DNA from 3 places in the Micromonospora sp. NPDC000121 genome. Region 2 is predicted to be linked to each of the others. Evidence: predicted binding sites of a transcription regulator. Region 2 holds the regulator's gene; each other region holds the start of a gene.

Region 1 (3,242 bases), on a different contig from region 2:
CGGCGGTTACCCGGCCGGCTCCGGCCCGTACGGCGGGCAGCCGTGGTATCCGGGCGCGCCGGTCGTGTACCCGGGGCAGCCGGTCGCGTACCCGGGGCAGCCGGTCCACGGGTGGTACCCGCCCGGCCTCGACCCGGCCGACCCGCTGGTCACCCCGCCCGGCGGCGGCGTGAGCGGCTGGTTCAACCGGTGCGTCGGCGCGGTGCGTCGGGGCTGGCGGCAACTGCTGCCGATCCTGCTGCTCACCCAGGTGCTGCCGGCCGTGGTGCTGTCGGTGCTCGCGCTGGTGGTCGACCCGTCGGCCAAGTGGGAGGAGTCGATGGCCGACGACCCCGCCGCGCTGCCCGACACCTTCCTGGGCGACGTGGGCACCATGATGGCCGTGCTGATCGGGGGCGCCCTGGTTTTCGGCCTCGTGCAGAGCCTCGGCTGGGCCGCCGGCACCTGGGTGGTCGCCCGGCAGGCGGCGGGCCAGCCGGTGACCGTCGGCGCCGCCCTGGGCTACGGCCTGCGCCGGGCGCCGGGCCTCTGGGGCTGGACCCTGCTGATGAGCGTGATCATCGGGCTCGGGGTGTGCTTCTGCGTCATCCCCGGCATCTACTTCGCTCTCGCGCTGAGCATGGCCGGCCCCGTCTACCTCTTCGAACGGCAGCACCCGATCGGTCGCTCGTTCCGGATGTTCCACGACCGGCTCGGCCTGCTGCTCGGCCGGGTGGCGCTCGTCGCGGCGGCGGTGATCGTCGGGGGCGGGGCGGCCGGCCTGGTGGAGGGCATCGGTTCGCTGCCGTTCGGCGTCACCCCGCTGGAGTCGCCGGGCACGGCGGTGGGCGCGATCGCGGTGGCGGCGCTCGGCGGCGTGCTGGGCCTGCCCGCCCACCTCGCCCAGCAGGTCGGCCTGGTCGTCACGTACGCCGAGCAGCGCGCCCACGAGGGGCCGGTGGACAGCGCGCGGCTGGCCGGTGAACTCGGCTGAGCGAGGCGGGCGTGCTTGCACTCGGCAGGGGAGAGTGCTAAACAAGTCATTGGCACTCGCATACCGTGAGTGCCAATGGTCGGGGCGGTAGGGCCACGGTCGCACGGGCGTCCACACGCCGGTGCGGCACATGGCCGGTCGTCGCGGGCTATCCGGCCCGGCCGAGGAGACGTCGTCGTCGCCAGGTGGCGACGTCCCCAAGGTGCGTACACCAGGCGGCCCATCCGGGACACAACCTCCGGGTGGCCCGTGAGTGTCCAGGAGGACAACGCCGTATGGCCAAGATGATCGCGTTCGACGAAGAGGCGCGCCGCGGCCTCGAGCGGGGCATGAACCAGCTCGCCGACGCCGTGAAGGTGACGCTCGGCCCCAAGGGCCGCAACGTCGTGCTCGAGAAGAAGTGGGGTGCCCCCACCATCACCAACGATGGTGTGAGCATCGCCAAGGAGATCGAGCTCGAGGACCCCTACGAGAAGATCGGCGCCGAGCTGGTCAAGGAGGTCGCCAAGAAGACCGACGACGTCGCCGGTGACGGCACGACGACGGCGACCGTCCTGGCCCAGGCCCTCGTCCGCGAGGGCCTGCGCAACGTGGCCGCCGGCGCCAACCCGATGGCCCTGAAGCGGGGCATCGAGGCCGCCGTGGCCAGCGTCTCGGAGGAGCTGTCGAAGCTCGCCAAGGACGTCGAGACCAAGGAGCAGATCGCCTCCACCGCCTCCATCTCCGCCGGTGACAGCACCGTCGGCGAGATCATCGCCGAGGCGATGGACAAGGTCGGCAAGGAAGGCGTCATCACCGTCGAGGAGAGCAACACCTTCGGCCTGGAGCTCGAGCTCACCGAGGGTATGCGCTTCGACAAGGGCTACATCTCGGCCTACTTCATGACCGACCCGGAGCGCATGGAGGCCGTCTTCGACGACCCCTACCTCCTGATCGTCAACAGCAAGATCTCGTCGGTGAAGGACCTGCTCCCGATCCTGGAGAAGGTCATGCAGTCGGGCAAGCCGCTGCTGATCATCGCCGAGGACATCGAGGGCGAGGCCCTGGCGACCCTGGTCGTCAACAAGGTCCGGGGCACCTTCAAGTCGGTCGCCGTCAAGGCGCCGGGCTTCGGTGACCGCCGCAAGGCCATGCTGGCCGACATCGCCATCCTCACCGGTGGCCAGGTCATCAGCGAGGAGGTCGGCCTCAAGCTGGACGCCGTCGGCCTCGACATGCTGGGCCGCGCCCGCAAGGTCGTGGTGACCAAGGACGAGACCACCATCGTCGACGGTGCCGGTGACGCCGAGCAGATCCAGGGCCGGGTCAACCAGATCCGGGCCGAGATCGAGAAGAGCGACTCCGACTACGACCGCGAGAAGCTGCAGGAGCGCCTGGCCAAGCTGGCCGGCGGTGTTGCGGTGATCAAGGTCGGCGCGGCCACCGAGGTCGAGCTGAAGGAGCGCAAGCACCGCATCGAGGACGCCGTCCGCAACGCGAAGGCCGCCGTCGAGGAGGGCATCGTCCCGGGTGGTGGCGTCGCGCTGGTGCAGGCCGGCAAGACCGCCTTCGACAAGCTGGACCTGACCGGCGACGAGGCGACCGGCGCGCAGATCGTCAAGATCGCGCTGGACGCCCCGCTGCGGCAGATCGCCGTCAACGCCGGCCTCGAGGGTGGCGTCGTCGTCGAGCACGTCCGCAACATCGAGCCGGGTCACGGCCTCAACGCCGCCAACGGCGAGTACGTCGACCTGCTGGCCGCGGGCATCATCGACCCGGCCAAGGTGACCCGCTCGGCGCTGCAGAACGCCTCGTCGATCGCGGCGCTCTTCCTCACCACCGAGGCCGTCGTGGCGGACAAGCCGGAGAAGGCCCCGGCCGCCCCGGCTGGTCCGGGCGGCGGGGACATGGACTTCTGAGTCCAGCTCCAGTACGCCGGAAGGGGCGGGCCGCGTCAGCGGTCCGCCCCTTCCGCCGTCAGGTCGGCAGTGGCCTCTGGTTGCGTCTCTTCTGCGCCCGGCCGTACGGCTGCGGGATCTGGACCGGCTCGTCGACCAGCGCCACCGGCTCGTCGGTCGGCTCGTCGGCGCCGGTCATCTCCGCCCGCTGCTCGGCGTCGCCGTAGTCGAGCCGGTCGAACGGCAACGGGCCGGGGCGTTCGTCGTCCGTGGTCATGGCTGCCTCCTTAACCGAAACGGTAGGGGGCGTCGAGCAGAGACGGGGGCGAATGGGGTTATCAGCGTCTATATCCCATTCGCCCCCTCGTGTCACTCTCCGAGCGTCCTGCGGT
Region 2 (3,242 bases):
ATCGGCACGGTGACGCGGCAGTGCAGGTCGTCGCCCTTGCGGGAGTAGACGTCGTGCGTCCGCTCGTGGATCTCCACGTAGAGGTCGCCGGCGGTTCCGCCGCCCGGGCCGACCTCGCCCTGCTGGGCCAGCCGGATGCGCATGCCGTCCTCGACCCCGGCGGGGATCTTGACGGTCAGCGAGCGCCGGGTGCGGACGCGGCCGTCGCCGGCGCACGTCGGGCAGGGGTGCGGGATGGTGGTGCCGTAGCCCTGGCAGACGGTGCAGGGGCGGGCGGAGACCACCTGGCCGAGGAAGGTGCGCTGCACGGACTGCACCTCGCCCCGGCCGCCGCAAGCCTCGCAGGTGGCCAGGTGGGTGCCGGCCGCGGTGCCGGCGCCGGAGCAGGTGGTGCAGAGCACGGCGGTGTCGACGGTGATCGGCGCCTCGACGCCGAACGCGGTCTCGTGCAGGTCCAGTTCCAGCCGCAGGATCGCGTCGGCGCCCGGCCGGGTCCGCGGTCGCGGGCCGCGCGACCCGCCGGCCGCGCCGCCGAAGAACGCGTCCATGATGTCCTGGAAGCCGACGAACGGGCCGGCGCCGCCGGGACCGCCCGGGCCGCCCGCGCCCCCGCCGCCCGGGGCGAGCGGGTCGCCGCCCAGGTCGACGATCTGCCGTTTCCGGTCGTCCGAGAGGACCTCGTACGCGGCGTTGATGTCCTTGAACTTCTCCTGTGCCTCCGGGTCCGGATTGACGTCCGGGTGGAACTGCCGCGCCAGCTTGCGGTAGGCGCGCTTGATCTCGTCGTCGGAGGCTTCCCGGCTCACCCCGAGAATGCCGTAGTAGTCCCTGGCCACTGCGTTCCGTGTCCTCATGTTCGTCTCGCGTTGCGCCGGTCGTCGGCCGGAGCCGGCCGTCGGCCCTGACTGGTCAGTTCTGGGCCAGCAGTTCGCCCACGTAGCGTGCCACGGCCCTCACCGTGGCGATGGTGCCGGGGTAGTCCATCCGGGTCGGCCCGAGCACACCGAGGCCGCCGACGATCGTCGCGCCCGGCCCGTAGCCGGTGCTGACGACCGAGGCGGCGCGCAGGTTGTCGATCTCGTTCTCGTCGCCGATCAGCACCCGGGTCGTGCTCGGCTCCGCCTCGCCGATGAGCTTGAGCAGCACGACCTCCTCCTCCAGCGCCTCCAGGATGGGGCGCAGCGAGCCCTGGAAGTCGAGCAGGCCGCCGCGGGTGAGGTTGGCCGTGCCGGCCAGCGCGATCCGCTCCTCGTGCCGCTCGACCAGCGTCTCCAGCAGCACGGTGGAGAGGGTGGTCATGGCCGGCCGCAGGTGCGGCACCGACTCGTCGACCAGCGCCTGCACCAGCGGCGGGGTCTCCGACAGTCGGGTGCCCACCAGCTTCTCGTTGACCAGCCGGCGCAGGTCCGTGACGTCGTCGGCGGCGATCGGCCCGGGCAGTTCGACCAGTCGCTGCTCGACCCGGCCGGTGTCGGCGATCATGACCAGCATCAGCCGGGTCGTGGAGATCGGCACCAGCTCCAGGTGGCGGACGGAGGAGCGGGCCAGGCTCGGGTACTGCACCACGGCGACCTGCCGGGTGAGCTGCGCCAGCAGCCGTACGGTGCGGTGCACCACGTCGTCGAGGTCGACCGCGCCGACCAGGAAGCGCTCGATCGCGCGGCGCTCGGCCGGGCTGAGCGGCTTGACCCGGGACAGCCGGTCCACGAAGAGCCGGTAGCCGCGGTCGGTGGGCACCCGGCCGGCGCTGGTGTGCGGCTGGCGGATGTAGCCCTCCTCCTCCAGCACGGCCATGTCGTTGCGGACGGTCGCCGGGGAGACCCCGAGCTGGTGCCGCTCGACCAGCGCCTTGCTGCCGACGGGCTCCTGCGTGGCGACGTAGTCCTCGACGATCGCACGCAGCACGGCGAGCTTGCGGTCGTCGAGACCCATCCTTTCCCCACCTCCTGTCGCACGTCGGATCGCCCGCGCCCCGGGGGCCGGGCGGGTTGCTGGCACTCGCTACAGACGAGTGCCAGTCTACGTCGGCGCGCCCGCCGACGCGATGATCAACCTGGCACGGCGATCCGGCCGGTGCCGCACGATCCCCGGAGGCGGCGGCGCCAGAGCCGATCATCCGGACATCCCGGTCGGAGTCGCTCTGGTGTGGCCTTGCCGGCGGCCCCTACCGTGACGTGCATGACTGAACCACCTCGCCCTCCCGGAGCGGGGGACCCCGGCGACCGGCCGGACCCGGCCGCTCCGTCGGGGGTTCCCGGGCCGGCCGGCTCCGACGAACCCACCGCACCACTGTCCGGGGCACCGGGCCCTGGCGGCTATCCCCCGCCCGGTGGCTATCCGCCGCCCCCCGGTGACCAACCGCCGTCGGGCGGCTACCCTCCGCCGGGTGGTTATCCGCCGCCCGGGGGTTATCCCCCGCCGGGCGGCTATCCCCCGCCGGGCGTCGGCTATCCGACCGGCGGCGGCTACGGCGCGCCCACCGGCGGCTACGCCAACAACGAGGACAAGAACTGGGCCCTGATCGCCCACTTCGGCGGCGCGGCCGGGGTGGTCGTCGGCGGCGGCCTGCTCGGCTGGATCGCGCCGCTCATCGCGCTGATGACCCGGGGGCAGCAGTCGCCGACCGCCCGGGCGCACGCCGTCGCGGCGCTGAACTTCCAGATCACCTGGGCGATCGTCAGCGTGCTGAGCTGGGTGCTCACCCTGGTCACCTGCGGGATCCTGTTCTTCGTCCCGATGCTCGTCTGGCTGGTGCCGCTGATCTTCGGGATCGTCGCCGGGGTCAAGGCCAACGAGGGTGTGCTCTACCGCTACCCGATGACCTACAGCTTCACCAGGTGAGCCGGGCCGGCCGCTCCCCCGGCCGGTCCCGGCCACGCCCCACCCCGCCGCGCGACGAGGGCCCGCCGCCTCAGGGCAGCAGGTCGCGGACGACCGCGTCGGCGAGCAGCCGCCCGCGCAGGGTCAGCACGGCCCGGCCCGCCGCGTAATCGGGTCCGGCCAGCAGGCCGTCGGCGAGCGCCCGCTCGGCGGCGGCCCGGCCGGCGTCGTCGAGGGCGTCCAGCGGCAGCCCGGAGGCGAGCCGCAGCCGGAGCATGACGTCCTCCATGTGCGCCTCGTCGGCGGTGAGCACCTCCCGGGCCAGGCCGGGCGACTCACCGCCGGCCAGCCGCTTCGCGTACGTCGTGGGGTGCTTGACGTTCCACCAGCGCACGCCGCCGACGTGGCTGTGCGCCCCCGGG
Region 3 (3,242 bases), on a different contig from region 2:
TCGCCGGTGACCGGCACGACCGCCACGGTGAGCGCGCCGTCGACCTCGGTGACCAGCGACTTGAACACCCGCTCCGGCGGCACCCCCAGCGCCGCCGCGACCAGCGCGCCGTAGTTCGGCGCGTCCGGTGAGACGTCGTACGGATGGGTGCTGTGGGCGATCTTCCGCTTCGTCAGCAGCGCGGTCGCCGGAGTGCCCTGTCCCGCCATGACCGTCAAGCTAACCCCGGGCGCGGGTGACCCGCGAGTCGATAAGGCCGGCTACCCGACCGGCCGGCAGACCAGCACCGTCGGCGCCCCGGCGACCCGGGTCAGCACCAGGCTCGCCGCCTCGTCGCCGGCCAGCCGCAGGTCCCGCCGCAGCTTCTCCGGCTCCAGCGCGGAGCCGCGCTTGAGAATCTCCGCCCGCCCGACCCGGCGGTCCCGCAGCAGCGCCCGCAGCCGCTTGAGCGAGAACGGCAGCACGTCGGTGACCTCCAGGCAGCGGGCGAACGGGGTCGCCTTCGGGGTGTCCGCGTAGAGGTAGGCGATGCTCGGGTCGGCCAGCGTCGCGTCGAGGGCGTCGGCCAGCTCCGCGACCAGGTGCGCGCGGACCACCGCCGGGTCCGGGTCGTACAGGAAGCGGCGGGCCGGCCCGACCGGCGCCTCGGCGTCGCCGGAGCCGGTCAACTGATGGCAGGGGACCCCTGCTCTACCGGAGGCGTCAACAGGGGGCCCTTCCTTACCGCGCAGCAGGGTGGCCCGGCGGGGGACCTCGGCGAGCCGGCCGCACCACAGCGTCGCCTCGACCAGGTCGCCGTCCGCGCTCACCCACTCCGCCTCGGCGCCCGCGGGGATCAGCGCGTGGTCGATCCCGGGCGCCACCTTCACCACCGTGTACGGCACCCGCGCGGCCAGGTCGACGACGAAGTCCCAGGGTGGGGAGTAGGCGTTCGGGTCGAAGACCCGCCGCCCGGTGCCCGCCTTCCGCCGCGCCGGGTCGCAGAACACCCCGTCGACCCGGCCGACGTCGAACGCCGTGGCGTCGCCGCACTCCACCGTGAACAGCTCGGCCAGCCCGGCCGCCTCGGCGTTGGCGGCGGCCATCGCGGCGGTCACCGGGTCGGCCTCCACCCCGTACACCCGGATGCCGGCCCGAGCCGCGGCGAGCGCGTCCGCGCCGAGGCCGCACCCGAGGTCGGCCAGGGTGCGCACGCCGGCGGCGCGCAGCCGGGCGGCCCGTCGATCGGCCACCGGCCGGCGGGTGGCCTGTTCCAGCCCGGCCCGGGTCAGGAACATTCCCGCCGCCGCCGGCCCGAACTTGCCGACCGCCCGGCGGCGCAGCTCGGCCTGGGTGAGCGCGGCCGCCGCCAGCGCGGGCGGCATCCCGGCCGAGCGGAGCGCGGCCGCCGCGGCCAGCGGATCGCCGCCGGCCACCCGCGCGGCGGCGTCGAGCGCGACCGACCCCTCGGGCGTACGCAGGGCGGCGAGCTGGTCGAGGTCCACGCGGTCATTCTGGCCGTTCGGCCCGACGCGCCGACCGGCGGGTTGGCACTCTCCTTGACGGAGTGCTAGCCGAGGAATAACCTGCGATTAGCACTCTCACCCCGAGGGTGCCAGCTTCCGGGCCGTCAGGTCCGGGCGCTGAACGCCAGGCGGACCGGCACCCGCGACGACGGCCCCGCCCGGTGGCATGTGGCAGATTGACGCCGGTCGGCATGCCGTCCGGTAACGAAACCAGTACCCCAGGAGGGTATGCCCGTGACTACCGCGACCAAGGTTGCGATCAAGCCGCTCGAGGACCGGATCGTGGTCCAGGCGAACGAGGCTGAGACCACCACGGCGTCGGGCATCGTGATCCCCGACACCGCCAAGGAGAAGCCGCAGGAGGGCACCGTCCTCGCTGTCGGCCCGGGCCGGATCGACGACAAGGGTAACCGCGTGCCGGTCGACGTCAAGGTCGGCGACACCGTCCTCTACTCGAAGTACGGCGGCACCGAGGTCAAGTACGCCGGCGAGGAGTACCTGGTGCTCTCCGCCCGCGACGTCCTCGCGGTCATCGAGAAGTAAGCAACCGATCAGTGTCGTTGCCCCGGTCCGGCTCGCCGGGCCGGGGCAGCGTCGCTTCGAAGGGACATTCATGGCGAAGATCCTGAGCTTCTCGGACGACGCCCGGCACCTGCTCGAGCACGGTGTCAACGCCCTCGCGGACGCGGTCAAGGTGACCCTCGGCCCGCGCGGGCGCAACGTCGTCCTGGACAAGAAATTCGGTGCGCCCACGATCACCAACGACGGCGTGACCATCGCCAAGGAGATCGAGCTCACCAACCCGTACGAGAACCTCGGCGCGCAGCTGGTCAAGGAGGTGGCGACCAAGACCAACGACGTCGCCGGCGACGGGACCACCACCGCCACCGTGCTGGCCCAGGCGATGGTCCGCGAGGGCCTGCGCAACGTGGCCGCCGGCGCCAACCCGACCGGCCTCAAGCGGGGCATCGACGCGGCGGCCGCCAAGGTCTCCGAGGCGCTGCTCGGCCGCGCGGTCGAGGTCGCGGACAGGAAGTCGATCGCGCACGTCGCGACCATCTCCGCGCAGGACGCCACCATCGGCGAGCTGATCGCCGAGGCGATGGAGAGGGTCGGCCGCGACGGTGTCATCACCGTCGAGGAGGGCTCCGCGCTCACCACCGAGCTGGACGTCACCGAGGGACTCCAGTTCGACAAGGGCTTCATCTCGCCGAACTTCGTCACCGACGTGGAGGGTCAGGAGTCGGTCCTGGAGGACCCGTACATCCTGATCACCACCCAGAAGATCTCGGCGATCGAGGAGCTGCTGCCGCTGCTGGAGAAGGTCCTCCAGAACAGCAAGCCGCTGCTGATCATCGCCGAGGACGTCGAGGGCCAGGCGCTGTCCACCCTGGTGGTCAACTCGATCCGCAAGACCCTCAAGGTCTGCGCGGTCAAGGCCCCCGGCTTCGGCGACCGCCGCAAGGCGATGCTCCAGGACATGGCGATCCTCACCGGCGCCGAACTGGTCGCCCCGGAGCTGGGCTACAAGCTCGACCAGGTGGGCCTGGAGGTGCTCGGCAGCGCCCGCCGCGTGGTGGTCGACAAGGAGAACACCACGATCGTCGACGGCGGCGGCCAGGCGAGCGAGGTCGCGGACCGGGTGGCCCAGATCCGCAAGGAGATCGAGGCCTCCGACTCCGACTGGGACCGGGAGAAGCTCGCCGAGCGGCTGGCCAAGCTGTCCGGCGGCATCGC

Evidence for each region. Region 2 encodes HrcA, which represses chaperone genes, less so after heat shock. Its sites were predicted from a motif close to GGTTNGCACNCTCNNNNNGAGNGTGCNAACC; they were not measured.
Region 1: the regulator HrcA is predicted to act here: its motif matches at 1,021-1,051, upstream of groL (chaperonin GroEL).
Region 3: the regulator HrcA is predicted to act here: its motif matches at 1,570-1,600, upstream of groES (co-chaperone GroES).

The regions. Positions count from the first base shown of each region.
Region 1 covers NZ_JBIAZP010000004.1:286,524-289,765, forward strand. The annotation lists gene ACFY23_RS14825 (hypothetical protein) at 1-973, shown strand, start outside; gene groL (chaperonin GroEL) at 1,249-2,871, shown strand; gene ACFY23_RS14835 (hypothetical protein) at 2,930-3,127, opposite strand; gene ACFY23_RS14840 (GNAT family N-acetyltransferase) at 3,220-3,242, opposite strand, start outside.
Region 2 covers NZ_JBIAZP010000002.1:60,909-64,150, reverse strand. The annotation lists gene dnaJ (molecular chaperone DnaJ) at 1-836, opposite strand, end outside; gene hrcA (heat-inducible transcriptional repressor HrcA) at 910-1,932, opposite strand; gene ACFY23_RS06265 (DUF4870 domain-containing protein) at 2,179-2,841, shown strand; gene hemW (radical SAM family heme chaperone HemW) at 2,912-3,242, opposite strand, start outside.
Region 3 covers NZ_JBIAZP010000006.1:325,569-328,810, reverse strand. The annotation lists gene ybaK (Cys-tRNA(Pro) deacylase) at 1-209, opposite strand, end outside; gene ACFY23_RS19795 (methyltransferase domain-containing protein) at 261-1,484, opposite strand; gene groES (co-chaperone GroES) at 1,734-2,048, shown strand; gene groL (chaperonin GroEL) at 2,119-3,242, shown strand, end outside.